Regions from separate parts of the Streptomyces sp. NPDC096136 genome, predicted to be linked through region 4. Evidence: riboswitches for the same ligand, from Rfam matches in the RefSeq annotation. Region 4 holds a riboswitch; each other region holds the start of a gene.
What was found. A riboswitch is a leader RNA that binds a small molecule or an ion and turns the genes downstream of it on or off. The one in region 4 is predicted to bind cobalamin.
Positions count from the first base shown of each region.

Region 1: it holds a riboswitch for cobalamin, as region 4 does, so the genes downstream of both, ACIRBY_RS01790 (ABC transporter substrate-binding protein) here and ACIRBY_RS33345 (CoA-acylating methylmalonate-semialdehyde dehydrogenase) in region 4, are expected to answer to the same signal.
Region 2: it holds a riboswitch for cobalamin, as region 4 does, so the genes downstream of both, ACIRBY_RS27230 (energy-coupling factor ABC transporter permease) here and ACIRBY_RS33345 (CoA-acylating methylmalonate-semialdehyde dehydrogenase) in region 4, are expected to answer to the same signal.
Region 3: it holds a riboswitch for cobalamin, as region 4 does, so the genes downstream of both, metE (5-methyltetrahydropteroyltriglutamate--homocysteine S-methyltransferase) here and ACIRBY_RS33345 (CoA-acylating methylmalonate-semialdehyde dehydrogenase) in region 4, are expected to answer to the same signal.

Region 1 is NZ_JBIWFZ010000001.1:391,907-399,053, forward strand. Features, by position in the region: gene ACIRBY_RS01770 (dihydrodipicolinate reductase) at 1-683, shown strand, start outside; gene ACIRBY_RS01775 (carboxymuconolactone decarboxylase family protein) at 680-1,159, shown strand; gene ACIRBY_RS01780 (GMC oxidoreductase) at 1,221-2,876, opposite strand; gene ACIRBY_RS01785 (hypothetical protein) at 3,010-3,573, opposite strand; cobalamin riboswitch at 3,675-3,813, shown strand; gene ACIRBY_RS01790 (ABC transporter substrate-binding protein) at 3,849-4,838, shown strand; gene ACIRBY_RS01795 (FecCD family ABC transporter permease) at 4,835-5,860, shown strand; gene ACIRBY_RS01800 (ABC transporter ATP-binding protein) at 5,857-6,648, shown strand; gene ACIRBY_RS01805 (MarR family winged helix-turn-helix transcriptional regulator) at 6,745-7,147, opposite strand, start outside.
Region 2 is NZ_JBIWFZ010000015.1:138,262-145,408, reverse strand. Features, by position in the region: gene ACIRBY_RS27250 (L-serine ammonia-lyase) at 1-347, shown strand, start outside; gene ACIRBY_RS27245 (SsgA family sporulation/cell division regulator) at 526-933, shown strand; gene ACIRBY_RS27240 (hypothetical protein) at 1,026-1,541, shown strand; gene ACIRBY_RS27235 (flavodoxin family protein) at 1,551-2,261, opposite strand; cobalamin riboswitch at 2,385-2,581, shown strand; gene ACIRBY_RS27230 (energy-coupling factor ABC transporter permease) at 2,611-3,306, shown strand; gene ACIRBY_RS27225 (energy-coupling factor ABC transporter substrate-binding protein) at 3,306-3,653, shown strand; gene cbiQ (cobalt ECF transporter T component CbiQ) at 3,657-4,406, shown strand; gene ACIRBY_RS27215 (ATP-binding cassette domain-containing protein) at 4,403-5,224, shown strand; gene ACIRBY_RS27210 (PadR family transcriptional regulator) at 5,339-5,893, shown strand; gene ACIRBY_RS27205 (EF-hand domain-containing protein) at 5,952-6,164, opposite strand; gene ACIRBY_RS27200 (YncE family protein) at 6,298-7,147, opposite strand, start outside.
Region 3 is NZ_JBIWFZ010000002.1:302,670-309,816, forward strand. Features, by position in the region: gene ACIRBY_RS04440 (short-chain fatty acyl-CoA regulator family protein) at 1-598, shown strand, start outside; gene metE (5-methyltetrahydropteroyltriglutamate--homocysteine S-methyltransferase) at 684-3,008, opposite strand; cobalamin riboswitch at 3,197-3,358, opposite strand; gene ACIRBY_RS04450 (hypothetical protein) at 3,485-4,222, opposite strand; gene ACIRBY_RS04455 (nitrous oxide reductase family maturation protein NosD) at 4,219-5,601, opposite strand; gene ACIRBY_RS04460 (Dyp-type peroxidase) at 5,874-6,932, shown strand; gene ACIRBY_RS04465 (SdrD B-like domain-containing protein) at 7,014-7,147, opposite strand, start outside.
Region 4 is NZ_JBIWFZ010000024.1:53,543-60,689, forward strand. Features, by position in the region: gene ACIRBY_RS33305 (hypothetical protein) at 1-640, shown strand, start outside; gene ACIRBY_RS33310 (cupin domain-containing protein) at 1,081-1,557, shown strand; gene ACIRBY_RS33315 (hypothetical protein) at 1,743-1,967, opposite strand; gene ACIRBY_RS33320 (DUF6215 domain-containing protein) at 2,210-2,902, shown strand; partial or broken gene rpsN (30S ribosomal protein S14) at 3,275-3,574, opposite strand; gene rpmB (50S ribosomal protein L28) at 3,574-3,810, opposite strand; gene ACIRBY_RS33335 (hypothetical protein) at 3,915-4,352, opposite strand; partial or broken gene ACIRBY_RS33340 (hypothetical protein) at 4,346-4,577, opposite strand; cobalamin riboswitch at 4,836-5,021, shown strand; gene ACIRBY_RS33345 (CoA-acylating methylmalonate-semialdehyde dehydrogenase) at 5,211-6,710, shown strand; gene ACIRBY_RS33350 (acyl-CoA dehydrogenase family protein) at 6,707-7,147, shown strand, end outside.

The sequences.
Region 1 (7,147 bases), on a different contig from region 4:
CCTCCGGCGTCGACCCGGGCTGGGGCAACGACGTGCTCCCGCTCCTGCTCAGCGGGCTGGGCACCACCGTGGACGCGATCCGCTGCCAGGAGATCTTCGACTACTCCACCTACGACCAGCCGGACTCCGTCCGCCATCTGGTCGGCATGGGCCACCCCATGGAGTACGAGCCGATGATGCTCGTGCCCTCGGTCCCGACCATGGTGTGGGGCGGGCAGGTCCGGATGATGGCCCGCGCCCTCGGCGTCGAACTCGACGACATCCGCGAGACCTCCGACCGGCGCGCCCTCGACACCACCGTCACCACCCCTTCCATGGGCGTGTTCGAGGCCGGAACCCAGGGCGCCATCCGCTTCGAGGTCCAGGGCATCGTCGCGGGCGAACCCCGCATCGTCATCGAACACGTCACCCGCATCCACGCCTCCTGCGCCCCCGACTGGCCCACCCCGCCCGACGGCGGGGCCGGCGCCCACCGGGTCGTCATCGAGGGCAGCCCGCGCATCGAGGTCACCGTCGAGGCCACCGACGAGGGCGGGAACCGCTCCGCGGGCGGCAACGCCACCGCCGTCGGGCGGCTGGTCGGCGCCATCGACTGGCTGGTGGAGGCGGAGCCCGGGCTCTACGACGCCCTCGACGTCCCGCTGCGCCCCGCAGTCGGCAAACTCGGAAGGAAACGGCCATGAGGATCGACGTCCCCGACGGACAGCACCCCATCGAATACGTGTGGGGCGACCTGGTCCCCGGCATCGGCATGGCGGCGGCCAACTTCTCCCTGTCGGTCTACGCCCACACCACCCTGGGCCTGCGCGAGTTCGAGGCGGCGCGGTTGCGCGTCGCGCAGATCAACGGGTGCGTCTTCTGCCTCGACTGGCGCACCGACCGGGACGGGGAGAAGGTCGAGGAGGGATTCGCCGACGCGGTGACCGAGTGGCGCACCACCGACGCCTTCGACGACCGCACCCGGCTGGCCGCGGAGTACGCCGAGCGCTACGCCCTGGACCACCACAACCTCGACGAGGAGTTCTGGGAGCGGATGACCGCGCACTACAGCCAGGTGGAGATCGTGGAGCTGAGCATGAGCATCGGCTCCTGGCTCGCCTTCGGCCGGCTCAACCACGTCCTGGGCCTCGACAGCGTCTGTGTGCTGCCGGGGCGCTGAACGGTGCCGGCGCCGGCCGGGGCACGCGGTGCGCCCGGCCGGCCCCGGTGGCCGTCCGCCGTCACAGGTCCGTGGCGATGATCTTCTCTATGTTCCGCTCCGCGAGGGCCGTGATCGTCACGAACGGGTTGACGCTGGTGTTGCCGGGGATCAGCGCCCCGTCGATGACGTACAGGCCCGGGTGGCCGTGCAGGCGGCCGTAGTTGTCGGTGGCCTTGCCCAGCACCGCACCGCCCAGGGGGTGGTACGTGAGGTGGTCGCCCCAGACCTTGTTGGTGCCGAAGAGGTCGGTGCGGTAGATCGTCCCCTCCCTCGCGTTGATCTTGTCGAAGATGGTCTTCGCCATGTCGATGGACGGCTGCTTCCAGGCGGTCTGCCAGTTCAGCTCGACCTTGCCCGTCGCCGCGTTCCAGGAGAACTGGGCTCGGTTGGGGTTCTTGGTGATGGAGAGGTAGAAGGAGGCGTACGTCTCGATGCCGGTCGGCAGCGGGGCCACCTCGGCGAAGGCGCCGCCCGCGTCCCAGTTGTCGATGCCTCCGCAGGGGATCGACGCCTGCACCTTCCCGGTCGGGTCCCACAGGTGGTTCGCCCGGCCGCACATGACGTTGCCGTTGTCGCCCCAGCCCTTGCCGATCTCGTCGTTGAGCAGCGGCAGGGCGCCGGTCGCCCTCAGCCGGACCAGCAGCTTGCTGGTGCCGACGCTGCCGGCCGCGAAGAACACCCGGTCGGCGGTGACGGTCTTGACGGCGACGACGTCGCCGGTGGTGTTCAGCTCCTCCACGGCGACCGTGTAGCCGCCACCGTCCGAGGGGGAGACGGTGGTGACCCGGTGCAGGGGGGAGACCGCCACCCGGCCGGTCGCCCGGGCGGCGGCGAGGTAGGTCTTCTGGAGGGACTTCTTCCCGGCGTTGTTCCCGTAGAGGATCTCGCCGTCCACGGCCGACTTGGGGACGGTGCCGGCCACCTCCTGCTTCATGTAGTCCCAGTCGTAGACGTCGGGCACGAAGACGAAGGGGAACCCCGAGCGCTGGGCGTGCTTGCGGCCGACGCGGGCGAACTGGTAGCAGTCCACCGTCTCGAACCAGTCCGGGTCGACGAGGCCCACTCCGAGCCCGGCGTTGGCGCGGGGGTAGTAGGTGGCGTACATCTCCTCGGCATCGACCGTGGGCAGGATGGCGGCGAAGTTCTGCCGCTTGGGCGTCACGGCCATGCCGCCGTTGACGAGCGAGCCGCCGCCCACGCCGCGGCCCTGGTAGACGATGATCCCGCCCATCTCCTCGGCGTCGAGGATGCCCGTGTACTTCGGGACGTCCTTGTCGATGGGGAAGCCGAGGAAGTTGCTCAGGGGGGCCTTCGTGCGGGTGCGCAGCCAGAAGGAGCGGTAGTCGGGCCTGGTGGTGTTGGCGAAGATCTTGCCGTCCGTCCCCGGGGTGTCCCAGGCCATGCCCATCTCGACCATGTGCACGTCGACACCGGCCTGGGCCAGCCGGAGCGCCGCGACGGAGCCGCCGTAGCCGGTGCCGATGACGAGGGCCGGGACACGGGTCCCGGAGACGAGGGGGGCGTTCGCGACGGCGGATCCGGTGGCGGGATCGGCGCGGGCGGCGGTGCTGTTCACCGCGAGGGCCATGGCCCCCAGAAGAGAACCGGTTCCAGCGATGAATCCGCGGCGCGAAACGCCTGTGGACACCTTGCTGTTCAGGCCTTTGTCACTCATGAGGGGTTCCTCACTCTCGACGGAGTGGGAACAAGTTCTACTGTCGTGTGCCTGCTAAGTCACTAGACGCGTCGGGATAATTTCCGGCCTGTTCCGGTGGCGCTTGCGGCTCCGGCTTTGGCTGCGGCAGGGCTCAGGCCAGGCTCCACTGGGCCACGTCGTCGCCGAGCCCGGCGTCCAGGGCGAACTGCACCGCCGCCAGGTCCGCCTCCTGCGGCACCCGGAAGACGACGTAGCCCGAGGCCGACCGGCCCGGGTCGAGGGTGACCGTGTCGGGCAGGGCCGGGCCGGGTAGGGCCGGGCCGACGTCCGTCGTACCGCTCAGGCCGGTGAAGCGCTGCCCGTCGGTGCCGAGCAGGTGCGCGGCCGGAGCGGGGGAGTCCTGGTACGGCACCGTCCCCGTGTTCTCCAGGCGCAGCCCGACGGCGACCAGCCGGTCGGCCCCGGGGGCGGGCGGCCGGCCCGCGGGGTCGACGACCCGGGTGAGGGTGACGTCGAGGTGCTCCCCGGGGCGGTCCCCGTCGAGGGGGACGGTCTCGCCGGAACCGTCGGGGCCGGCGCCCAGCAGCAGGGCCGCGACGAGGGGCGCCAGCAGGAGGCGGGCGGTCCGGCCCGCGCGCCCGGCCCGACCGCCGCCGGTCCGGCATCCGCCGTGGTCGCCGTGGCCGCCATGACTGCCGCGACTGCCGTGACGCATGGCGTACCTCCTCCGCGCCTTCCCTCCCGGCCCACGATCCTCCGTACGGGCGGCTCCCGCCACCGGCGGCGTCCGATGCCCTTCGGGCGGCATTCGCGGCATCTGGCAGACTTGGCCGGGTTGTCCGGGCGGTGCAGGACAGGAAACCGGTGCGAATCCGGTACGGTCCCGCCACTGTGACCGGCGACCCCGCCCGCGGGGTCCCGGGAGTCAGACACTGACGCGCCGCCTCTTCACTTCGACCGGGGACGAGGATCCCCCGGAGAGGCCTCACCATGTCGCGTATCCGCGCCGCCCTGCGCCCGCTCTCCGCGCTCGCGCTCCTGATCCCCCTGACCGCGTGCGCCGGCCCGGCCGGCGGGCAGGGGCCCGCACCCGGCGCGAAGGCCGCGCCCGGGTTCCCGTACACCGTCACCAACTGCGGTGTCACCAGCACCTACCAGGCCCCGCCCCGGCGGGCCGTCACCATGAACCAGCACGCCACCGAGATCCTGCTCGCCCTCGGCCTCCAGGACCGGATGGCGGGCACGGCCTACCTCGACGACTCCGTGCTCCCCGCCTACCGCACCGCCTACGACGGGATCGCGGTGCTGGCCGAGCGGTACCCGTCGAAGGAGGTGCTCCTCGGCGCCGACCCCGACTTCGTGTACGGCGGTTACGCCAGCGCCTTCGACCAGGGCCAGGGCCGTGACCGCGCGGGGCTGGCCCGGGCCGGGATCGCCTCCCGGCTCAGCATCGAGTACTGCACCCCGGGCCGTGTCGGGCTCGCCCAGCTGAAGACCGAGATCATGGAGGTCGCCCGGACCTTCGGCGTGCCCGAGCGCGGCGCGGCCCTCGTCGAGGAGGAGCAGCGCCGGATCGACGCCGTCACCGCGCGGGTGAAGGACCGGGCCCGCCCGGCCGTCTTCGTCTACGACTCGGGCGAGGCCTCCGCCTTCACCTCCGGGGGCAACGGCATCGGCAACGAGATCGTCTCCCTCGCCGGCGGGGCGAACGTCTTCGCCGACCTCCAGGACACCTTCGCAGACGTGTCGTGGGAGAAGGTCGTCGAGCGCGGGCCCGAGGTCGTCCTCATCTACGACTACGGCGGCACCTCCGTGGAGGCCAAGAAGCAGCGCCTGTTGAACGACCCGGCGCTGGCGGAGGTTCCCGCCGTCAAGAACCGGCGGTTCGTGGTGCTCCCGCTGTCCTCCGCCGTCCTGGGCGTCCGCGTCGCCGACGCGGTCGAATCCCTGGGCCGCGGCCTGCACCCCGACGCCGCGTGAGCGGGCGCCGCCGCACCGCGGCCGTACTCCTGCTCCTCGCCGCCGCCCTCGCCGGATCGGTGGTGGCGGGGCTGGCCCTGGGACCCGTGCGCATCGCCCCCGGGCAGGTGCTCGGCATCCTGGCGGGCGGACCCGGGGCCGGGCGCGGGGCCTTCGCCTCCATCGTGTGGGACGTACGGATGCCGCGCGTGCTGCTCGGGGCCGTGGTCGGCGCCGGGCTGGCGGTCGCCGGCGCCGTGCTCCAGGCCCTCGTGCGCAACGCGCTCGCGGACCCCTTCCTGCTGGGCGCCTCCTCGGGCGCCTCGGCGGGGGCCGTGCTGGTCCTCGTGCTCGGGGCGGGGGCGGGCGCCGCCGCCGGGCTCCCGCTGGCCGCGTTCGCCGGCTCCCTCGCCGCTCTCGTCGCCGTGTACGCCCTGGCCCGGCGCGGCGGCGCCATGACCACGGGGCGGCTGGTCCTGGCCGGGGTGGCCGTGCAGTACGTCCTGTCCGCACTGACCAGCCTGGTGCTCGTGCTGTCCGCGCACCCCGACCAGATCCGCTCCGTGCTGTTCTGGACCCTCGGCGGGCTGGGCGGCGCCCGCTGGGGCGAACTCGCCCTGCCGGCCGCCGCGCTGCTGGCCGGCACCGGACTGCTCGTCACCCTGGCGCGCCCGCTGGACCTGCTGCTCGCGGGGGAGGAGGGGGCGCGCACCCTCGGCCTGGACACCGGCCGGTTCCGGGCAGCCGTCTTCGTTCTCGCCTCCCTCGTCATCGGGGTGCTCGTGGCCTCCAGCGGGGCGATCGGCTTCGTCGGGCTGATGGTCCCGCACGCCGCCCGCATGGTCGTGGGAGCCGGGCACCGGGTGCTGCTGCCCGTCTGCGCGCTGGCCGGTGCGGTCTTCCTGACCCTGGCCGACCTGCTGGCACGGACGGCGGCCGCGCCCGAGGAGATACCCGTCGGCGTGGTCACCGCGCTGGTGGGCGGCCCCTTCTTCCTGTGGATGCTGCGCAGGTCCACCCGGGGCGAGGAGGTGGCCGGATGACGGGGCGTCCGGTGGAACTCGCGGTCGAGGCCCTGCGGTACGCGGTCGAGGGGCGGACCCTGCTGCACGGGATCGACCTCGGCGCCCGGCCCGGTGAGACGGTCGGGGTGGTCGGACCGAACGGCAGCGGCAAGACGACCCTGCTGCGCTGCGTCCACGGTGCGCTGCGGCCCGCCGCCGGCCGGGTGCTGTTCGACGGTGCCGACGCCTCGGCTCTGGGGGTGAGGGGGCGGGCCCGGCGGGTGGCGGTGGTGCCGCAGGACGCGTCCGGCACCTTCGGGCTGACGGTCCGGGAGGTCGTGGCCATGGGGCGCAGCCCGCACAAGCGGTTCTGGGAGCAGGACGGCCCGGACGACCGCCGGCGCGTCACGGAGGCGCTGGAGACCGTCGGGGCCCGCGGGCTCGCCGGCCGCCGCTTCGACGGGCTCTCGGGCGGTGAGCGCCAGCGCGCCCTCGTCGCCCGCGCACTCGTCCAGGAGCCCGGGCTGCTGGCCCTGGACGAGCCCACGAACCACCTCGACATCCGCTACCAGCTGGAACTGCTGGGGCTGGTCCGGCGGCTTCCCGTGACGAGCCTGCTCGTCCTGCACGACCTGAACCTCGCCGCGTCGTTCTGCGACCGGCTGTACGTCCTGGCGGGCGGCCGGGTCGTGGCTCAGGGGCCGCCGGTCGAGGTGCTCACGGAGGAGCTGATCGCGGAGGTCTACGGGGTCCGCGCCCATGTCGCCGTCCATCCGGCGACGGGCGCTCCGGGCATCGTGTACCTCCCGGAGCACCCCGCCGTCTGAGGCGCCGCCGTGCGCACAGGCGGGCCGTTGTCGGCCGGCTCGCCGGCTCGCCGGCTCGACGGTCCGCCGGTCCGCGCCGGTTTCGGGTGGCGGGCCTCAGGAATCCGGCCGGGCCAGCCGCTTGAGCAGGGGCAGTGCGTCGTCGAGGGGCACCGCGCGGAAGAACCGCGCGTCGGCCTCCTCGACGGCGGCGACGGCCCGGGGGGCCAGTTCCGCCCCGGCGGCGGTGACCCGCAGCCGCTTGGCGCGGGTGTCGGCCGGGTCGACCTCGCGTGCGACGAGCCCCTTCTGCTCCAGGGCGCGCAGCACCTGGGAGGTCATCTTCACGTCCGTGCCCGCCTGGCGGGCCAGGGCGAGCTGGTTGGGTTGCTCGCCCTGGCCGTTGAGCCACCACGCGCAGGCGAGCAGCACGAACTGCACGTGGGTGAGGCCGAGCGGGGTCAGTGCCGCCGAGACCTCCCGCTGCCAGCGCAGGGTGGCGTGCCAGAGCAGGAACCCG
Region 2 (7,147 bases), on a different contig from region 4:
AGGGCGAGGTCGGCTCCGCCTGCTCCATGGCGGCGGGCGCCCTGGCCGAGGTGCTGGGCGGCTCCCCGGAGCAGGTGGAGAACGCGGCCGAGATCGGCATGGAGCACAACCTGGGCCTGACCTGCGACCCGGTCGGCGGCCTGGTGCAGATCCCGTGCATCGAGCGCAACGGCATGGCGGCCGTCAAGGCGGTCACGGCCGCCCGGATGGCGATGCGCGGCGACGGCAGCCACAAGGTCTCCCTGGACAAGGTCATCAAGACCATGAAGGAGACCGGCGCGGACATGAAGGTCAAGTACAAGGAGACCGCGCGCGGCGGCCTCGCGGTGAACGTCATCGAGTGCTGACCTGAACGACGCAGCGTGACGAGGGGCCCGGCGCGGGTGCGCCGGGCCCCTCCGCGCGTCCGGCGAAAGAGGTCCCACGGCCCGCCCGGGTCGGGACCTTCGGCCCCCGGATGGGGGGCGGTCGGTGCACTAGCGTGCTGCGGGGGGCGCTGTTACCCCGCGACGAGAGGCAGCCGCCATGGCCATCACCGAACACCGTGTACTGCCGATGCGGCTGGAGGCCGCACCGACGGCGGTCCCCCTGGAGGGCGTCTTCGTCTACCGCACCGACCGGCCGTACGAGGTCGCCGTGGAGTTCCGGGGCGGCGGTGCGCGGATAGCCCGCTGGGTGTTCTCGCGGGAGCTGCTGATCGACGGGCAGACCTCCGCCACCGGGGAGGGCGACATACAGGTGTGGCCGCGCTGGACGGGCACCGAGCCGCGGATCCTGCTGGCCCTGACCAACGGCGAGCACGGCTGCGTGGTCTCCGCGCGGGCCAAGGACCTGCGCGGCCTGTGCCGGCGGATGACCGAGCTGGTCCCGCGCGGGGAGGAGCACCGCCACTACGACCTGGACGCGGAGCTGAGCGCGCTGCTGACCTTCTGAGGCGGCCGGGCCGCCCCGTGCAACCGCACGGCCCCCGGGGATGTCCTACCGGATGACAGTCAGTCCCCGTCTCAGAGGATCGGGGGGACGCCATGCGTCACCACCCGCACCGCCGCCGGCTCGTGGCCCTGGCCACGGGTGCCCTGCTGACCGCAGGGCTCGCGCTCGCCGCACCGGCCTCGGCCGCCGCCCCGGCGGCCGTCCGCTCCGCCACCCCGCTGGTCGTCAACGCCCGCTGGGGCGGTCACTGCACGTACGACCGGATCGTCGTCGACCTCCAGGGCTCCGTGCCCCCGTTCACCGTCACGCCCGTCTCCCAGCTGGTCTACGACGGGTCGGGCAAGCCCGTGCCGCTACCCGGGAAGTACTTCCTGGAGATCCGCCTGCACCCCGCCGCCGGCCACGACGAGGCGGGCAACAACGTCTACCTGGGGCCCAAGCTCCAGCAGATCGGCCTGAGCAAGCTCAAGGGCCTCGCCCTGACCGGCGACTACGAGGGGTACGTGACCTTCGGCGCCGCCTTCGACACCAAGCCCGCCTACAGCACCTCCGTCCTGCAGGCGCCCGAGCGGCTCGTGGTGGACGTCGCGCACCCGAACACCTGCTGAGGACCCTCCCTAGCGGTGTTCCGGGTTCGGGAAGTCGAAACGGCAGCCGGCGTCCCACGCGGAGCGCTGGTTGCCGTGGGCGGGGACGCCCCCGGCGCGCTTGAGGAGCGCCGCGAGGTGCATCAGGTTCCACGACATGAACGTCGTGTTCCGGTTGGTGAAGTCGTTCTCGGGGCCGCCCGAGCCCGGGTCCAGGTACGAGGGGCCGGGCCCCGCCTCGCCGATCCAGCCGGCGTCGGCCTGCGGCGGGATGGCGTAGCCCAGGTGCTGGAGGCTGTAGAGGACGTTCATGGCGCAGTGTTTGACGCCGTCCTCGTTGCCGGTGATCAGCGCCCCGCCGACCCGCCCGTAGTACGCGTACTGGCCCTTGTCGTTCAGCAGCGAGGAGCAGGCGTAGAGCCGCTCGATGACCTGCTTCATGACCGAGCTGTTGTCGCCCAGCCAGATCGGGCCGCAGAGCACGAGGATGTCGGCGTCCATGACCTGGCTGTAGAGCACCGGCCACTGGTCGCTCTCCCAGCCGTGGTCGGTCATGTCCGGCCAGACGCCGGTGGCGATGTCGTGGTCGACGGCGCGGATCAGCGAGGTCCGGGCCCCAGCCGACTCCATGACGGCGCGGCTCTTGGAGATCAGCCCCTCGGTGTTGCTGGTCTCGGGCGAGCGCTTGAGGGTGCAGTTGACGAAGACGGCGGACAGGTCGGAGTAGTCGAAGTCGGGCACGCCCCCACCCTGCGGGCCGGCCGCCGGCCCCGCCAGCGCTCGGCGGCCGTCCGGGGGAGGAATCGGAATTCGGCCATCCGATCGGCCGGATCGGTCCGGGTTGATACCGGTCCGTGCGGACGACTAGGGTCAGCTGGCCTTGGTGTTCGGGAAACCGGTGCGAAACCGGTGCGGCCCTCGCCACTGTGATCGGGAAGTCCAGCTCCACCCCCTTGCGGGAGCCACTGGGTCCGCACGGGAGACCGTACGGACCCGGGAAGGCGGAGCCGGGGCGGCAGTACCCGTCAGCCAGGAGACCGGCCGGGGCGCGTACGTCCATCCACGAGGTGCTGGAGAGGTCTCCCAACTCATGCACATAGCCGAGGGGTTCCTGCCCCCGCTGCACGCGGCCGCCTGGGGCGCCGCGTCCGCCCCGTTCGTCGTCCACGGGGTCCGCGCCCTGACCCGCGAGGTGAAGTCCCACCCGGAGAGCACGCTGCTCCTCGGCGCGTCCGGAGCGTTCACGTTCGTCCTGTCCGCCCTGAAGATCCCCTCGGTCACGGGCAGTTGCTCGCACCCCACCGGGACCGGGCTCGGCGCCATCCTGTTCCGGCCGCCCGTCATGGCGGTGCTCGGCACGATCACCCTGCTGTTCCAGGCGCTGCTGCTGGCGCACGGCGGCCTCACCACCCTCGGCGCCAACGTCTTCTCGATGGCGATCGCCGGGCCCTGGGCCGGGTACGCGGCCTACAGGCTGCTGCGCAAGTCCGGTGCGCCGCTGATGGTCACCGTCTTCTTCGGGGCCTTCTTCGCCGACCTGGTCACCTACTGCGTGACCTCGGTCCAGCTGGCGCTGGCCTTCCCGGACCCGGCGAGCGGCTTCCTGGGGTCCCTGGAGAAGTTCGCGGGCATCTTCGCCCTCACCCAGATCCCGCTCGCGGTCAGCGAGGGGCTGCTGACGGTGCTCGTGATGCGGCTGCTGATGCAGTCGAGCACGTCGGACCTGGTCCGGCTCGGCGTCGCCAGGCTGGCCGGTACGAAGCGGACCGAGGAGGCGGCCGCCTGATGAGCAGGAACGCCAAGATCAACACCCTGCTGCTGCTCCTGGTGGCGGCGCTGGCCGTGCTGCCGCTCGCGCTGGGGCTCGGCGAGGGCAAGGAGGAGCCCTTCGCGGGCGCCGACGCCCAGGCGGAGTCGGCCATCACCGAGCTCGAGCCGGACTACGAACCCTGGTTCTCCCCGCTGTACGAACCCCCCTCGGGCGAGATCGAGTCCGCGCTGTTCGCCCTCCAGGCGGCCCTGGGCGCGGGCGTGCTCGCGTACTACTTCGGGGTCCGCAGGGGCCGCCGCCAGGGCGCGGCGCAGGCCCTCGCGCAGGCGCAGTCCCCCGCCGAGCCCGCGCGGGAGCCGTAGCCGGTGCTGCCCATCGACGTCGCGGCGCACAGCAGCCGCTGGCGCGGCCGCCATCCGCTGGAGAAGGCCCTCCTGGGGTTCGGTCTGACCGTCACCGCGGTGTGCCTGCCCCCGTGGCCCGGCGGGCCGCTGGTGGCCGCCGCGACCCTGGCCGTGCTGTTGGGGCCCGCCGGGGTGGCCGGGCGGCAGCTGTGGCGGGCCTTCCGGGTCCCGCTCGGGTTCTGCGTCACCGGGGCGCTGCCGCTGCTGGTGTCGGTGGGCGGCCCGGACGGCTTCCTCGCGCCCGCCCCGGACGGGCCCCGGCACGCGCTGGACCTGCTGCTGCGCACCTCGGCCGCCTCCCTCGGGGTGCTGTTGTTCGCCTTCACCACACCGGTCTCGGACGTACTGCCCCGGCTGGTGCGGGCCGGGGTGCCCGCGCCCGTGGTCGACGTGGCCCTCGTCATGTACCGGATCGGCTTCCTGCTGCTGGACTCCCTGGCGCAGGTCCGCCGGGCCCAGGCGGCCCGGCTCGGACAGGCAGGACGGGCGGCCGCCTGGCGTTCGGTGGCGGGGCTCGCGGCGACCTCGTTCGTCCGGGCCTTCGACCGCGCCGCCCGGCTCCAGGAGGGGCTGGCGGGGCGCGGCTACGACGGCGCGCTGCGGGTGCTCGTCCCGCCGGCGGCGCTGTCCCGGCGGTTCCTGGCGGCCGCCGCCGCCCTGCTGGCCGCCCTGGTCGCGGGGACCCTCGTACTGAAGGAGCTGGGGCTGTGACCCCGTTGGTGGAGCTGGTCGGCGCCGGGTACGCGTACGAGGACGGGCCGGCGGTGCTGTCGGGCGTGGACTTCGCGATCGCCGAGGGGCGGGCGCTGGTGCTGCTGGGCCGCAACGGCAGCGGCAAGACCACGCTGATGCGGCTGCTGAGCGGGGGCCTGCGGCCCGCGTCGGGCGCGCTGCGGCTGGAGGGCTCGGCGGTGGCGTACGACCGGCGGGGGCTGACCCGGCTGCGCACCACCGTCCAGCTGGTGGTGCAGGACCCCGACGACCAGCTCTTCGCGGCCTCCGTGGAGCAGGACGTGTCCTTCGGCCCGATGAACCTGGGCCTCCCCGAGGCGGAGGTCCGCGCGCGGGTGGACTCCGCGCTGGCGGCGCTGGACATCACCGCGCTGCGGGACCGTCCGACGCACCTGCTGTCGTACGGGCAGCGCAAGCGCGCGGCGATCGCGGGCGCGGTGGCGATGGCCCCGCGGGTGCTGATCCTGGACGAGCCGACCGCGGGCCTCGATCCGGACGGGCAGGAGCGCCTGCTGGACGTCCTGGCGGGGCTGCGGGCGGCGGGGACGACGGTGGTGATGGCCACCCACGACGTGGACCTGGCGGTGCGGTGGGCCGACGACGCGGCCGTGCTCACGCCTTCGGGGATACGGGTGGGGGCGGCGGGGGTGCTGCTGTCGGACCCCGAGCTGCTGGCTTCGGCCGGCTTGCGCCAGGCGTGGTCCCCGGCGGTGACGGCGTTCCTGCGGGCCCACGGGTTCCTGGGCGCGGACGCGGCGGGGCCCCGCGTGCCCGAGGCGCTGGCCGCGCTGGGCTGAGCGCGGCGGGGCGGGGGCGGCGCGGCCGACGCGGGGGCGGCCCTGCGGGGCGGGGTCCCGGTGTGCCCACCCGTCCCGCCCTGCGGGACGATTGCCCGCACCTAGGATGGCGGCATGTCGCTGCCGCATGCCATTCTCACCGCGTTGTTGGAGAAGCCCTCGTCCGGGCTGGAGCTGACGCGGCGGTTCGACAAGTCGATCGGCTACTTCTGGTCCGCGACCCACCAGCAGATCTACCGGGAGCTCGGGCGGCTGGAGGAAGCGGGGCTGATCCGGGCGCTGCCCAGCGAGGTGCCCGTGCGCGGGCAGAAGAAGGAGTACGAGGTGCTGCCGGACGGCAGTGCCGAGCTGGCCCGGTGGGTGGACGAGCGGCAGGACCCCAAGCCGATGCGGGACGCGCTGCTGCTGCGGATCCGGGCGGCGGCCGTGGTGGGGCCGCAGGGGCTGGGTGCGGAGCTGCGGCGGCACCTGGACCTGCACCGGGCGCAGCTGGCGGAGTACGAGGCCATCGAGGCGAAGGACTTCCCGCCGGGGCGCGACGCGGACCCGGACCGGCTGCGCAGGCTGGTGCTGCACGGGGGGATCGCCCTGGAGGGCTTCTGGCTCGGCTGGCTGGAGGAGGCCCTCGCCGAGGTCGAGGACATGACGGGCTCCGGCGCGGGAGCCTGACGCGCCCCCGTCCCGGCGGGCGGGACGGAGGCGGGCGCGGCGCCCGTTCGGCGGGGCCTTACTTGTTCAGGTCGGCCCAGAACTCGTCGAAGCTCAGCAGCTTGTCGCCGTTGAGGTCCTTCGCCGCGATGATCGCTTCGGCGACCGCCGGGGTGACGAAAGCGTCCCCCATGGCCTTCATGGCCGCGCTGTACTCGTCGGCCGTGATGACGCCGTCGCCGTTCGCGTCGAACCGGTCGAACGTCTCGCGTGCCTTGTCGATGTCCGCCACTGGGGCCACCCCTTCCTGGTGCTTGTTGACCGGCTCAGGGTAGCCGTACCGGGGGCGGGTCACGCCCACGGGTCCCGGGAGCCGTGCGGGCTCCCGGGGACCGCCGGGTTCCGGCGCGGCGGGCGGGCCGCGCCTAGCGGAAGATCCCGGTGTGGCCGAGGGAGTAGCGGCCGGGCTGCGGGTAGACGGCCAGGCCGTGGGGTCCGCTGCCGACGGGGATCCTGGCCAGCTCCTTGCCGCTGGTGGTGTCGATCGCGTAGACCTCGGAGTTGTAGCGGCCGGACAGCCACAGCACCTTGCCGTCGGCCGAGACCCCGCCCATGTCGGGGCTGCCCCCGTCGGGCAGCTCCCACTTCTTGGTGAGCTGCTTCTTCTTGAAGTCGAAGACCGAGATGCTGCCCTCGCCGCGGTTGGAGACGTACATCTCGCGGGAGTCGCGGCTGACGTAGAGGCCGTGGCAGCCCTTGCCCGTGGGCAGCAGCTTGGGGGTGTCGAACTTGTCGCCGCTGAGCACCCACATCCCGTGGGCCATCATGTCGGCGACGTAGAAGGTCTTCCCGTCCGGCGAGATCTTGACGTCCTGCGGCATCGCGCCCTCGAAGGGGAGCTTCTGCTGGGCGATGACCTCCATCTTCTCCGTGTCGACCTTGAGCAGCTCGCCGGAGAACTCGCAGCTGACGATGAAGTAGCGGCCGTCGAGCGAGAAGTCGGCGTGGTTGACGCCGAAGCAGGTCACCGGGACGGTCTTGACCCGGTTCATGGTGTGGGGGTCGCGGAAGACCAGCTCGCGGTCCATGGAGGCCATCACGACGGCGTACTTGCCGTTGGGCGTGAAGTAGAGGTTGTACGGGTCGTGGACCTCGACGGGCTCCCCGGCCTCTCCGGTGGCCGGGTTGATGGGGGTGAGGGTGTGGCCCCGGTTGTTGTTGACCCACAGGGTCTTCATGTCCCACGAAGGCACCACGTGCTGGGGCTGGACGCCG
Region 3 (7,147 bases), on a different contig from region 4:
CTACAGCGCCTTCCACACGGCGGCCGAGGAGTTCCGCTACGACATCGAGCGCCTCACCGACCACTTCGGCCTCGGCTACGAGACCGTCTGCCACCGCCTCAGCACCCTGCAACGCCCGAGGCTGCGCGGGGTCCCGTTCTCCTTCGTCCGGGTCGACCGGGCCGGGAACCTCTCCAAGCGGCAGTCCGCGACCGGATTCCACTTCTCCCGTGCGGGCGGTACCTGCCCACTGTGGAACGTGTACGAGGCCTTCGCCGCGCCCAGCCGGATCCACGTCCAGGTCGCCGCCATGCCCGACGGACAGCGCTACCTGTGGACCGCCCGGGCCGTGACCCGCCACCGCGGCGGCTGGGGCGAGCCCGGCAAGACCTTCGCCATCGGCCTGGGCTGCGAGATCCGCCACGCGCCCCGGCTCGTCTACTCCGACGGCCTCGACCTGGACAACGCCTCCGCCGCCACCCCCATCGGCATGGGCTGCCGGCTCTGCGAACGCCTCGACTGCCCCCAGCGCGCCGTCCCGCCCCTGGGCCGGACCCTGACCGTCGACGAGAACAGCAGCACCTTCATCCCCTACCCCGTGGCCCGGGACCGCGGCTGAGCCGCACGTCCCCCACGGCCGCCCGGCCCGCGGCGGAGCCCTGCCGCCCCGGACGTCCGGGGCGGCAGGGCTCGGTGCGCGACGGTCAGGCGTGGTCGCCGGTGAGGGCGGCGCGGACCTCACGGGCAGCGGCCACCAGGTGCTCCAGGGAGGCACGCGTCTCGGCCCAGCCGCGGGTCTTCAGGCCGCAGTCGGGGTTGACCCACAGCCTCTCGGCCGGGATCGCCTCCAGCCCCCTGCGCAGCAGACCGGCCGCCTCCGCGACGCCGGGGACGCGCGGGGAGTGGATGTCCCAGACGCCGGGACCCGCCTCGCGGGGGTAGCCGTGGGCCGCCAGTTCGCGGGCGACCTGCATGTGGGAGCGGGCCGCCTCCAGGCTGATGACGTCGGCGTCGAGGTCGTCGATGGCCTGGACGATGTCGCCGAACTCGGCGTAGCACATGTGGGTGTGGATCTGGGTGTCCGGCCGGACACCGGAGGTGGTGAGGCGGAAGGCCTCGGTGGCCCAGGCGAGGTAGTCGGCGCGGTCGGCCGATCGCAGCGGCAGCGTTTCGCGGAGGGCGGGCTCGTCCACCTGGATCACCGCGGTCCCGGCCGCCTCGAGGTCGGCCACCTCGTCCCGCAGGGCGAGCGCGACCTGGCGGGCGGTGTCGCCGAGCGGCTGGTCGTCGCGTACGAAGGACCAGGCGAGCATGGTGACCGGCCCGGTGAGCATGCCCTTGACCGGCCTGGCCGTCAGGGACTGGGCGTACGAGGTCCAGCGGACGGTCATCGGCGCGGGCCGCGAGATGTCCCCGGCCAGCACCGGCGGGCGGACGTAGCGCGTGCCGTAGGACTGCACCCAGCCGTGGCGGGTGGCCAGGCAGCCGGTGAGCTGTTCGGCGAAGTACTGCACCATGTCGTTGCGTTCGGGCTCGCCGTGCACCAGGACGTCGAGCCCGGCCTTCTCCTGGAAGGAGACCACTTCCTCGATCTCGCTCCTGATGCGCGCCTCGTACCCGGCCGTGTCGATCCGTCCGGCCCGCAGGTCCGCGCGGGCCGTGCGCAGCTCGTCGGTCTGCGGGAAGGACCCGATCGTGGTGGTCGGCAGCAACGGCAGGCCCAGGTGGGCCCGCTGGGCGGCGCTGCGCTCGGTGTACGGCTGGGCGCGGCGGGCGTCGGCGGCGGTGACGGCCGCGGTGCGGGTGCGGACGGCGGGGTCGTGGGTCAGGGGGGAGGCCGCCCGGGAGGCGAGGGCGGCCCGGTTGGCGGAGAGTTCTCCGGCCACCGCGGCGGTGCCGGACCCGAGGCCCTTCGCCAGGGTGGCGATCTCGGCGGTCTTCTGCCGGGCGAAGGCCAGCCAGCGCAGGATCTGCGGGTCGACGTCCCGCTCCGCCGCCGCGTCGAGCGGGACGTGCAGCAGGGAGCAGGAGGCGGCCACGTCCACCCGGCCGGCCAGGCCCAGCAGGGTGCCGAGGGTGGCCAGGGACCGCTCCAGGTCGTTGACCCAGATGTTGCGGCCGTTCACGACCCCGGCGACCAGGCGCTTGCCGGGCAGTCCGCCGACGGCCGCGAGGTCGTCGAGGTTGCGGGCGGCCGGGCCGGTGAAGTCGAGGGCCAGGCCCTCGACCGGCGCCTTCGCCAGGACGGGCAGCGCCTCGCCCAGCCGGTCGAAGTACGAGGCGACCAGCAGCCTGGGCCGGTCGGTGAGGGCGCCGAGGTCCCGATAGGCGCGGGTGGCCGCGTTCAGCTCCGCCGGGGTGCGGTCCTGCACCAGCGCCGGCTCGTCGAGCTGCACCCACTCGGCCCCGGCGGCGCGCAGGGCCGCGAGGACCTCCGCGTACACCGGCAGCAGCCGGTCCAGGAGGGTCAGCGGCTCGAAGTCCGCCGCCACGCCCGGTGCCGGCTTGGCCAGCAGCAGGTAGGTGACGGGGCCGACCAGGACGGGGCGTGCGGTGTGGCCGAGGGCGAGGGCCTCACCGAGCTCGGCGACCTGCTTCGCCGGATCCGGGCTGAAGACGGTGTCCGGCCCCAGCTCGGGGACGAGGTAGTGGTAGTTGGTGTCGAACCACTTGGTCATCTCCAGCGGCGGCACGTCCTGCGTGCCGCGCGCCATGGCGAAATAGCCGGCCAGGGCGTCGTCGGTGACGGCGGCCCGGTGGCGTGCGGGGATCGCGCCGACCATGACGGTGGTGTCGAGCACGTGGTCGTAGTACGAGAAGTCCCCGGTGGGCACTTCGGTGAGGCCGGCGGCGGCGAGCTGCTGCCAGGCGGTGCGGCGCAGTCCTGCGGCGGTGGCGCGGAGGGCGTCGGCGCCGACGCGGCCCTTCCAGTACCCCTCGATCGCCTTCTTCAGCTCACGGTTGCCGCCCTGGCGGGGGTAGCCGTGGACGGTGGCGCCTGCTGCCGCGGCTGCGGACTCGGTGGTCACGGAGATCTCCTTCACGAGATGGATCCCTGAGATCCCGATGGGACCCGAAGGCGCGAAGGGGTACCGGAAACGGACGGTCGCGACCCCACGCGGCACGCGCGGTCGACCGTCTCGCCGTGTACGCCGACCCGCCCACGAGGTCACCGGGATGTCCGTGCACGGCATGGGGCCGGGCGCGGGCAACGGGCAGGTCTTCGGACTCGCGGGCACGCCTGCCGGCTCTCCTGATCTGCCGGCGGGCCCCTACTGGCCGTCGCTTCCCAGGACCTGACGGTCCCAGTGCGTATGACGGCGGTCGTTCCCGCTCACCGCTGCGGGGCAGTCCCGGATTCCCACCGGGTTCCCTCTTACGACGCATCCCGCCTGGCGGACGGGGCGAACCAGCTGCACCGCCAGCCTACGGGTTCGATCCGGGGCACCGGCAAGGGCGTCCACGTTTCGGACGGCGGCATGAGATGTGCGCCCCGGGCCGGGTGTCACGCGGACAAGGTCGCCACCAGCCAGTCGGTGCCGCTGCCGAGGTGGGCCGAGAAGCGGCGGAGTCGGCCGTCGGCGTCGATCCAGTAGCGGGTGCGGCCCGCGACGGTGCGGGCCGCCTCCCGGGTGGCCCCCGGGGGCGTGGTGGTCGACGGGCCGGCGAACACCGTGACGGGGGTGCCGTCCACCTTCTCGGAGCCGAGGTGGCGGGCGCCGCTGTGGAGCAGCAGTTGGGCGTTGTCGGGGCGGTTCGCGGCCAGGTTGAGCAGGAGGAGGAGCGTGGTGTCGACGGTGGACGCCCGGGCCGTGAGCGGATGCTCGGTCCAGCCGTTCTGGGGTGGGTGGGCGGGGAGGGAGCCGGTCCAGTCGCGCTGCATGGAGACCGTCGTGCGGGTCCAGCTCAGCAGGTGGCGGCCCTGGTCGCGGGCGCCGCCGTCGATCTGGAGGAGGGCCAGGCCCGTGCCGTGACGCCAGTCGAGGCGGCCGGTGAGCCGGGCGGACTTCCCTGGGACGGGGATGTCGGCTGTGACCTGGGCCGTTCCGCGCCGGTAGTTGGCGAACCGGGTGAGGGCGAGCAGTTCGGCCTGGGGGGTGGTCAGGGCGGGTGAGGCGGCTGCGGAGGGCGCGGGGCGCGGCTTCTCCTGGGTGCAGGCCGCAACGCCGAGGAGCGTCAGGAGGGCCAGGGCGATGCCGTAGGCGGAGAGGCGCGGCAGGGTGCGGCGGGGTGGCGGTGTCATCGTGCGGTCCCGCCCTGCCGGGGACGTGCGGCGAGCAGGTCCGGTGCGGGCAGGGGTACGCGGTCGGGGTCGACGTCACCGGGCAGGTGGAGCGCGGGTTCGGCGGGTGCGTTCGCGGCGTCGGGGAGCTGCGGCTGGGCGGGGGGCGGGGTGACGTCGAGGAAGGCGACTCCGGCCGGTGGCGGGGCGGTGCGGGTGGGGGGCGCCGCGGCGGCGGACCGGCTGTTCCCCCCGGGGCAGGGGGCGGTGCGGGTCAGGTCGTCGGGCAGGGTGCGCCGCAGGGTGTTGCCGTGCAGGCAGTTGCCCTCTCCGGGGGCTCGGGTGGACGCCTGGTAGGAGATGTCGACCCCGTTGTCGGACAGTGTGTTGTCTTCGAGCCGGTTGCCCAGGGGAGGTACGTCCTCGTGGGAGGTGAGGACGATACCGGCGCGGGAGTTGCCGCTGACGCGGTTGCGCCGCAGCGTGTTGTGCTGGCCGCCGGCGATGCCGATGCCGATCCCGAAGCCGCCGTCGGCCTGCTCGGGGGTGTCGGGGGCGTTGTTGTCGGCCACCAGGTTGCCGGCGATGACTCCGCCGGTCTGGGGTACGTGGGCTTCCTGGTAGTCGGTGTCGATCGTCATGCCGACCCGGTTGCGGGTGAACCGGTTGCGCAGCACCCAGACGGGTCCGCTGGCGTTGGTGCCCTCGTAGCCGATGGCGTTGTGGTCGGCGATGTTGTCCTGGACGAGCACGTTGCAGGGCTTGCACTGGCCCACGTAGAGGCCGGAGTCGGCGCTGCCGGAGGCGTGGTTGCGCTCGATCACGCCGTTGCGGGCGTTGAACGCGTAGATGCCGTAGAGGCCGTTGGCGTGCGCGGTGACGTAGCGGACGCGGAAGCCGTCGAGGGGAGGGAAGCGGGCCGGGTCCAGGTGCTGGTAGCCGTCGCTGCCGCGGGCGAGTCCGCCGTCGGCGCCGCTCATACCGGTGACCAGGACGCCGTTGAGGAGGTGGTTGGCGACGGTCAGGTTCTCCACGGAGACGCCCGCGGCCGTGACCACGATGCCGTTGGAGCGCCGGCCCTGGCCGTCGATGACGACGCGGTTGCGGTCGGTGCCCCGCAGCACCACGCGGTCGGTGCGCACCCGGACGCTCTCGTGGTACACGCCGGGTGAGACGAGTACGAGGTCTCCGGGGTGGGCCCGGTCGAGGGCGGCGTTGATCGTCGCCGCCTCCCCCGGTACCCGGATGGTCGCGGACCGGGCCGGGCGGGCCGGCGCATGGCCGTCGGTGGCGGTGTCGTTCCCCGTGCAGCCGCCGCACACGAGTGCGGCGACGAGCGCTGCGCCCAGCGTCACGGCGCGCCAACGGGCCTGTGCCCGACGGGCGATGAGCGGCATCATGTGCGCTTTCTTCCGATCCGTAAGGACAGCGAGAGTTAGCTTAGAGTACGCGAGTGACTACTGACAGTACACATTCCAGTGGATCGGGCACGGGGCAACGACCGTCGCGGCGCAGGGTGCTGACGGGGGGCGCGGCGGCCGCCGCGGCTGCCGGGGTCACCGGATACGTGGTCGGCTCGGCGCGGGGGCGGTCGCCGGCATCCCCCGACGGGGCCTCCCCGGCGGGGACGTCCGGGAGCGGAGCGTCGTCCTCGGCCCCGGGAGCGGTGCCCGTGTCCGCCCGGGGCGGGCGCCAGGCCGGGGTCGACCGGCCGGTGCAGCCCCAGCGGCACGTGGTCCTGTCGGTCTACGACCTGCCCGGAGCCGGGGACCCGGACGCCTCCGGCCCTGATGTCGTGCGCCGGAGCGGGAGGGTCTTCGCCGCGTTGGGCACCCGTGTCCTCGCTCTCACCGGCCGGGGTGGCGCTGCCGCGTTGAGCGGACTCCCGCGGGGCGATCTGACCGTCACCGTGGGGGTGGGCCCCCGTCTCGTGGCCGCCGTGGACGGGGAGCTGCACGGGGCCCGTGAACTGCCGGGTTTCGCCCGCGAAGAGATGGCCGACTCGGCCCGGGGCGGCGATCTGATGGTGCAGGTCTGCGCGTCGGACCCGCACGTGGCGACGCTGGCCGATGACGACCTGCGGTCCTGGCTCCAGGAGCGGTCGGCGGCGCCCCGCTGGTCGCAGCACGGCTTCCGGCCGCCCGCTCCACCGGGAGGGTCCGGAGAGCGGGTGCCGGTGCGCAATCTGCTGGGGTTCCTGGACGGAATGGTCGCGCCGCGCACCGGCAGGGAGTTGGACCGGGAGGTGTGGCTGCCGGCCCCGGCCCGGGTACGGGGCGGCACGGTCGCCGTGGTGCGGCGCCTGCGGCTGGACGTGCGGCGCTTCCTCGCCCAGGACACCGCCGAGCAGGAGCGGGCGATCGGGCGACGCCGCGAGGACGGGGCGCCCTTGACCGGCGGGGGCCCGGACGCGCCCATGGACCTGGGCGCGAAGTCCGCGCGGGGCCGGTACCTGATCCCGGCCATGGCCCACGCCCGCCGCGCCCATCCCAACGGCACGGGCAGCGGACTGATGCTGCGCCGCGGCTACAGCTACGCCAACGGACCGGAGGACCGCGGGCTGCTGTTCATCTGCTTCCAGCGCGAACTGCGCACGTTCGTGGCGACGCAGCAGCGGCTGGACGACGGCGACGAACTGGCGTCCTTCGCCACGGCCACCGCGTCCGGCACCTTTCTCGTACTGCCGGGGTACACGGAGGCGCACCCGCTGGGCGCTCCGTTGTTCTCCTGAGCGTGCGGGCCTGCCGGGGGGCCGGAGGCCCGGGCGGCCGCAACGGCGCCGTCCGGGTCCCCCGGCCGGGGCGGGCGGCGGTCAGGTGCCCGCCCACATCCCGGCGTCCAGGTCGTGGTTGACCGAGCCCGGAGGACCGGTCCTGACCTTCGCCACCGCCGTCGGGGCCTGGTTGTTCCCGCCGGTCGGCTCGGCGTCCGAGTTGGTCGCCGGGT
Region 4 (7,147 bases):
GCGCCGATTCATCGGCGTCCCACTCCCGGCCACCGACTGGCGCATCCGCGCGCTGGTACGGCCAGACGGGGAGCGCATCCGCATCCGTCTCGCCGACACCGCCGGGCAGAACGTCCTAGTGGACCTGCCCACCAGCTTCGGCCGTGAGCGCGGCAGCTGGTGGTACGTCGGTGCTTTGCGCCGTACGGCCGGCGGACTCGCCGCGGGAACAGTGCCTGTTGCCGCCGAACGGCAGGGGGTTCCGTACGTCGACGTGGCCGAGTTGGTCGGATCGGTCGTCCCCGAAGCGGCCGAGGTCACTCTGGACGACGGCATCGACTACCTCGTCGCCGACCTTGCCGGGGACCCCCTCTGGCACGATGCGACGCCTTCCGTCGCCCCCGAGCTCTACGTCCTGACGGGCTTCGACCACCACACCCCCGGCGTGGTCCGCGTCTACCTCGACCATGAGGGCCGCACCATCGGCGTCGATCTGCCCCTTTGCGATGACGGAACGCTGCGCCCGGTTCAGTGGTGGGTCTCCGCAAAGCTCGTCGCCCTGCTGCACCCGGAGGAGCCCACGACCCTGGCGGTCCACCAGAACCACTCCGCCCAAGACCCCCTCTGCGAAGCCGTCTACGACCTGACCGACTGGGCCTGAGCCGTCTGCGGACCGCCGCATGAGCACGGTGAGTGAAAGCGATCGGGGTCGGAGCCCGCACCCGACGGGTGCTCGGCCTGGTGCGCCCGCAGTTCCCTTCGGTGTCGCCACACCATAGGAACGCCCGAGTCAGCGGCACATGGTGCCACAACCACACTTCCCGACCCGTGGATGTGCGCCTCAGCCATACCGCTCGTCGAACGCCGGTAATCGGGGGGCCGCGAGGTGACGACCGGGCCGGACCTGCCCGCCCGGACCGTCGTCTCCTGCCCGGCCCTCGCCCGGCTGGGCGGCGGCGGCGCGCCCCCGAGCCCATGCCCGTGTCCCCGGCTCGAGTGTCACTGGCGTCGGGCCACAACAACCCGCTGAGTCTGGAAGGGTTGGTCCGGCGCAGAACCTGCGCCCGCACGCGTACCACCTCCGTCGACCGGGAGAGCAGCATGACCATCAAGGACATCGGGCCCGAACCTCAGAGCTTCGACCTCGAGCAGGCGACGCTGGAGAACACCGACTACCGCTCGGTGGCCTGGTCCGGGAAGTACCTCCAGCTGACCCTCATGTCGATCCCGGTGGGCGAGGACATCGGCCTGGAGGCGCACCCGGAGACCGACCAGTTCCTCCGGCTCGACGCGGGCCGCGGCCGCGTCCAGATGGGCAGCTCGAAGGACCGCCTCGACTTCGACCAGGAGGTCGAGGACGGCTGGGCGGTCTTCGTACCCGCCGGCACGTGGCACAACGTCACCAATATCGGTGATGAGCCCATGCAGCTCTACGCCGTCTACGCCCCGGTCCACCACGCCCCGGACAAGATCCACGCAACTTTCGCCGATGCGGAACGCGACGAGGAATCGGGCAACGACGAGCCCCCGTCCTGGTCGGTCCAGCCCACCCGCCACCCCGCGGACAAGCACGCCTGACCCACCGGCCGGCCGGGAACACGAACAAGCCCCAGGCCGCCGACCTGGGGCTTCGGGGCGAGAGGGCCGGTGGCGCGCGCCCCTGTTCCGGCCGCCGGTTCCGAACCGTTCTCCGACGACTCGTCATTCCCCGTCGGCGGCGTGGTGGGGCGCACGGTGTGATCGTGCGCCCCACCAGGCGGGGATCAGTCGGCGCGGCCTGCGACGTGGCCGCGGCGCAGCGGGATGCGGACGATGGCCGTCACCGGTACGCGCGCCCACCGCCCGCGGCGGGAGCGGCGCGGCGGCGGGCCGTAGGGCGACTGCCAGGCCGGCCGGTCGACGGCACTGCGGCCGCCGTCGTTCCGGTGCCGTCCGGCCGGACGCAGGTGGTGGTGGAAGGCGGGTACGACGACCCGGGGCATGGACACAGATGCACCGTTTCCAGTGTGAGGACCGCAGCAGAAAGGGGCACGCCGCACGGGTGCGACGCGCGACGGATCAGCGCTCGGTGTGTCTCACCTGGTGTACAACGGCTCGTCCTTGCCGGAGGGATTGCGGGCTGGAACAGCCTAAGGATGCCGAGGAGGGCGGTTCCACCGGTTTTTCGCAGGTGTCGATCTTGACGGGTTAGGATCCCGGCACGTCGTGGGGCGGGGAACGGCAGGGGGACATGGGCGAGGACATCGACGCCGCGAACAAGGGCGGCCGCGCGTGGGGGCAGGCGGTCGCGGCCCTGGTGCTGGTGCCGGTGCTGGCGCTGGGCCTGTGGTGGTGGGGGGAGGGCGAAGGGAACTACGACCGGCGGAAGCCGCCCACGTGTGCGGACGCGGACGCCGCGAACACGCCCGGGCACGTGTCCGGCCGGGAACTGTGCGAGGCCCTGTACCGTCCCGGACTCGACGCCCTGCTGGGCATACCGGGCCGGGAGGTGCGGACGGTGAGCGGAGGCAGTAGTTCGTTCCGGCCCGGCGGCACGGGCGAGGCCGTCGTCACGCCGACCGCCAGGGTGGAGTTCGAGGGGTACACCGTGACGCTGGACGCCAGCTACGGCGCCCTCCCCGTGGGCCGCACCGCCCGGCTGATGGGAGACACCGTGCCGGGACGCACCGTTCTGGGCCGCCCGGCGGCCCTGTACTCGGACCGGACCCTTCAGATCCGGTTCCGGCTCGACGGAAGCGACTCCTCCAGTGGCCCAGGCGTGTCGGCGCGGGTCCTGTCGGTGGCCAAGGACGGTCAGGACCACGGCGATTCGTTCGACCTGACTGTCTGGCGGACCGACGGCGGCCTCCTGGACGATGCGGCGCTGCTGCGTGTCGCGGAAATCGTCCTGCCGGCCGTTCCGGGGTGGTCCCCAGCCGGCTGACGACCAGCGGTGCCCTCGGCTTCGCGGTCGCCGACGACTACGTCACGAAGAACCCCTGCCGCCCTCTTCAGGGTGGATGAAGCGGGGACGATCCGGTGCCGCCACGCCATGGGAACGCCCAGGTCAGAGGCACATGTACCCTGTCGCCGCGCTTGCGCCCCGGAGGGTGTGGGACTCACTCGCACCGCCGTCCGGCCGGGTCCGCCGGAGCCGCTTGCGCCTCCGAAGCCGACGCCGCGGCGTGCTCGTGTGCGTTGGGTTCCTTCACCGAGCCCCGGGGCTTGCCGAGCGCGCTCGACGTCGAACAGCCCGGTGCCCAGGACCCGCTCGAGCACCTCGGCACGACGCGGTGTGTCGGGTCGAGCCGCCGGATCACCGGCTGCTCTTGGCCACCCCGGGGAGTTCGCCGGCGTGGGTCGTCCCGCGCCCGCGGGACAGGCCGAGGGTGTGCAGGTGGCCGTGGGGGCGGCCGTCGATGGCGTCGCGGTTGCGGACGCGGGTGGCGGCGGCGTCGCAGGGCCGGGGACGCGGTTCCCCCTGGGCCGCCGCACGTTACTCGTCGGAGGTCCGGGCGTCGGGGGTGATCGCCTTGAGGGCGGCGCGGCGCACGGCGTAGCGGGCGACGGTCAGGCGCCGTCGATGGTTCTTGGCGACTTTGTCCCCCTTGGCCATCAGGCCGTTCCTCCCCGGGCCCGGATCCGGGCCACGGCGGCCTCGACGCCGATCGTGTCGACGGTCTTGATGCCCTTGGTGCTGAGGGTGAGCCGTACGTGGCGGCCCTCGCTGGGCAGCCAGTAGCGCTTGCTCTGGACGTTCGGGTCGAAGCGTCGCTTCGTGCGGCGGTGCGAGTGGGAGACGTCGTTGCCGAAGCCGGTTCGGCGGCCGGTGGGTTGGCAGTGGGCGGACATGGTTCCTCGTCTGCTCGGGGGCGGGACCGTGGTCTCACCGTAGCAGCTAAATGAAAATGAAAACCAATAGCGTCGCTGCCGTGCCCGCCGGGCCGTGGCTCCTGTCAGGGCTGTGACACGTTCAGCCTCGGGGAGGGGCCGGCCCACGGTCCGCCGGAGCGGTACGCGGCCCGCAGCTCCTCGTGGGTCACAGGCTCGGGGTCCGGCACGGGCCGGCCGACTTCGGATGGCCAACTCGGCCGCAGGCGTTCAACGAAGTCTGTGAAGTCGTGCCGCAGGTACCGGGAATCGCAAGGCTTCAGTCGGATCTGCTGGCGCCTGTCAGCCCACCAGACCTCGAATTCGCCCACGGTGCCCTCCGTCGGCCAGTCCTCGCCCACCTCCGGCAGTAGCAGGACGTCGACGAACCCTCCGACGCTCAGGCCGATGTCCACGAAGATCCCGATGGCACCCGGCCGGGGAACGCTCACGACCGTGCCCTCGAAGACCTGTCCGAAGTCCAAGTTCTTCCGAATCCGGGCCCACTCGGCATCTGTCACCACGAACGCATCATCGCACCATCGGTCACGTGAGGATGCGTGCGGTGGAACATCGTGAGGACCGCCGGGCCGGCGAGGCGGATGCAGACGAAGTTGGTGGCGGCGCGGCCGGTGTCCCGGACGAGGGAGGTGGCGAGGTCGAAGGCGGGGTAGCGGTGGAACTGCTCGGTGAAGGGGAGGCCGGGGAGGTGGGCAGGCGATGGAGCCGTGGGGGTCGAGGGAGAAGGGCCCGGCGTCCCGAACACCGGCAGCGGCAAGACGCCGATCTCCCGTGCCGGTCACCGCCGGGACCGCGACCAGGCCGGCGGTGACCGTCGACGACGGCGCGGGCAACCCGGCCGCCGCGACGTGGGCGACACCGTCGCGCTGCGGTGGGGCGCCTGGTCATCCGGCTCCGGTGAGGGGTGCGGGTCCCGGAAGCGGGGAGACGGTGCGCGGGCTGCGAAGGTGGGCGCGCTCGAGTGGCGGGTCTGGACTTACTAGGACGTCCAACTATATGTTCGTGGCACAAGGTCCGCGGTGCAGGGAAGCCGGTGTGAGTCCGGCACGGTCCCGCCACTGTGACCGGGGAGTGTGCTGCCATCCACACGCCACTGACGAGGGCTGTCGGGAAGGCGGGCGGCGCGCGGTGATCCGGGAGTCAGGATACCGGCCGCGGATGTTCCGTGTTGTCCACGAGGATGGAGCAGACACGCATGGCACCGGTTTGTACCCACGACCCTGGTGATCCGGCGGAGCGTACGCACACCACTTCCGCGCGCTCGTAGTTCTCACGGCTTCCGTAGCGGAGCACCCCATCCGGGTGTCGTCCGCCGGCCTGTCGTGCCATCCCCGGATCCAACCTGACGAGAGCAGGCATCCATGGTCCGTGAACTCACCCACTTCATCGGCGGAAAGCACACCACCGGCACCTCCGGGCTCCTCGCCGACGTGTACGACCCCAACACCGGCTCCGTCCAGGCCCGCGTCCCGCTGGCCGGACGCGCCGACACCGAGGCCGCGATCGCCAACGCCCGGGAGGCGCAAGGGGAATGGGGGCAGTGGAACCCGCAGCGCCGGGCCCGTGTCCTGCTGCGCTTCCTCCAGCTCGTCGAGGGCGAGCGCGAGGACCTGGCCAGGCTCCTGTCGGCCGAACACGGCAAGACCGTGGCCGACGCCCACGGCGATCTGCAGCGAGGCCTGGAGGTGGTGGAGTTCGCCGCCGGTGTTCCGCACCTCCTCAAGGGCGAGTTCACCGACAACGCCGGCACCGGCATCGACGTGCACTCCCTGCGCTCCCCGCTGGGCGTGGTCGCCGGGATCACCCCCTTCAACTTCCCCGCCATGATCCCGCTCTGGCAGGCCGCCCCGGCGCTGGCCTGCGGGAACGCCTTCGTCCTCAAGCCGTCCGAACGCGACCCGTCGGTTCCGCTGCGCCTTGCCGAGCTGTTCCTCGAGGCGGGCCTGCCGCCGGGCGTCCTCAACGTGGTCAACGGCGGCAAGGAGGCGGTCGACACCCTCCTGGAGGACCCGCGCGTCCAGGCCCTCGGCTTCGTCGGCTCCACCCCGATCGCCGCGCACATCTACGCCACCGCCGCCGCCCACGGCAAGCGCGCCCAGTGCTTCGGCGGCGCCAAGAACCACATGATCGTGATGCCGGACGCCGACCTCGACCAGGCCGTCGACGCCCTCGTCGGCGCCGGCTACGGCTCGGCCGGCGAGCGCTGCATGGCCATTTCCGTCGCCGTACCCGTGGGCGAGGAAACGGCGGACCGCCTGGTCGCCGCCCTCAAGGAGCGGATCTCGACCCTGAAGATCGGCCGCTCCGACGATCCGGAGGCCGACTTCGGCCCCCTGGTCAGCCGCGACGCCCTGGACCGGGTGCGCCGCTACGTCGACATCGGCGTGAACGAGGGCGCCGAACTGGTCCTCGACGGCCGGGGGTTCACCCTGGACGGGCACGAGAACGGCTACTTCGCCGGTGCCTCCCTCTTCGACCGGGTCTCCCCGCAGATGCGGATCTACCGGGAGGAGATCTTCGGCCCGGTGCTGTCCGTGGTCCGGGCGGCGGACTTCGAGGAGGCACTGCGGCTGCCGAGCGAGCATCCGTACGGCAACGGCGTGTCGATCTTCACCCGGGACGGGGACACCGCCCGCGAGTTCACCCGCCGGGTCAACACCGGCATGGTCGGCGTCAACGTGCCCATCCCGGTGCCCGTCGCCTACCACACCTTCGGCGGCTGGAAGCGCTCCGGATTCGGCGACCTGAACCAGCACGGACCGGACTCGATCCGCTTCTGCACCCGTACCAAGACCGTCACCTCGCGCTGGCCCTCCGGGGTCAAGGAAGGCGCGAGCTTCACCATCCCGACGATGGGGTGAGCGCCGTGACCACCACTCTCACCGAGGACCAGCTCGCCCTCGCCGAGGTCACCCTCGACTTCGCCCGGGAGCAGCTCGCCCCCCACGCCGTGGCCTGGGACCAGGACAAGCACTTCCCCGTCGACGTCATCCGGCGGGCCGCCTCCCTCGGCCTCGCCGGCGTGTACGTCCGGGAGCGGCACGGCGGTTCGGGCCTGTCCCGCAGCGACGGCGTCCTCGTTTTCGAGACCCTCGCCACGGGCTGCCCCTCCATCGCCGGCTACCTCTCCATCCACAACATGGTCGCCTGGATGATCGACCGCTTCGGCGACCGCGCGCAGCGCGACCGTTGGCTGCCCGGCCTGTGTACCGCCGCGACCTTGGGCAGCTACTGCCTGACCGAACCGGGCGCCGGTTCGGACGCTGCCGCGCTGCGGACCCGGGCCGAGAGGCAGGGT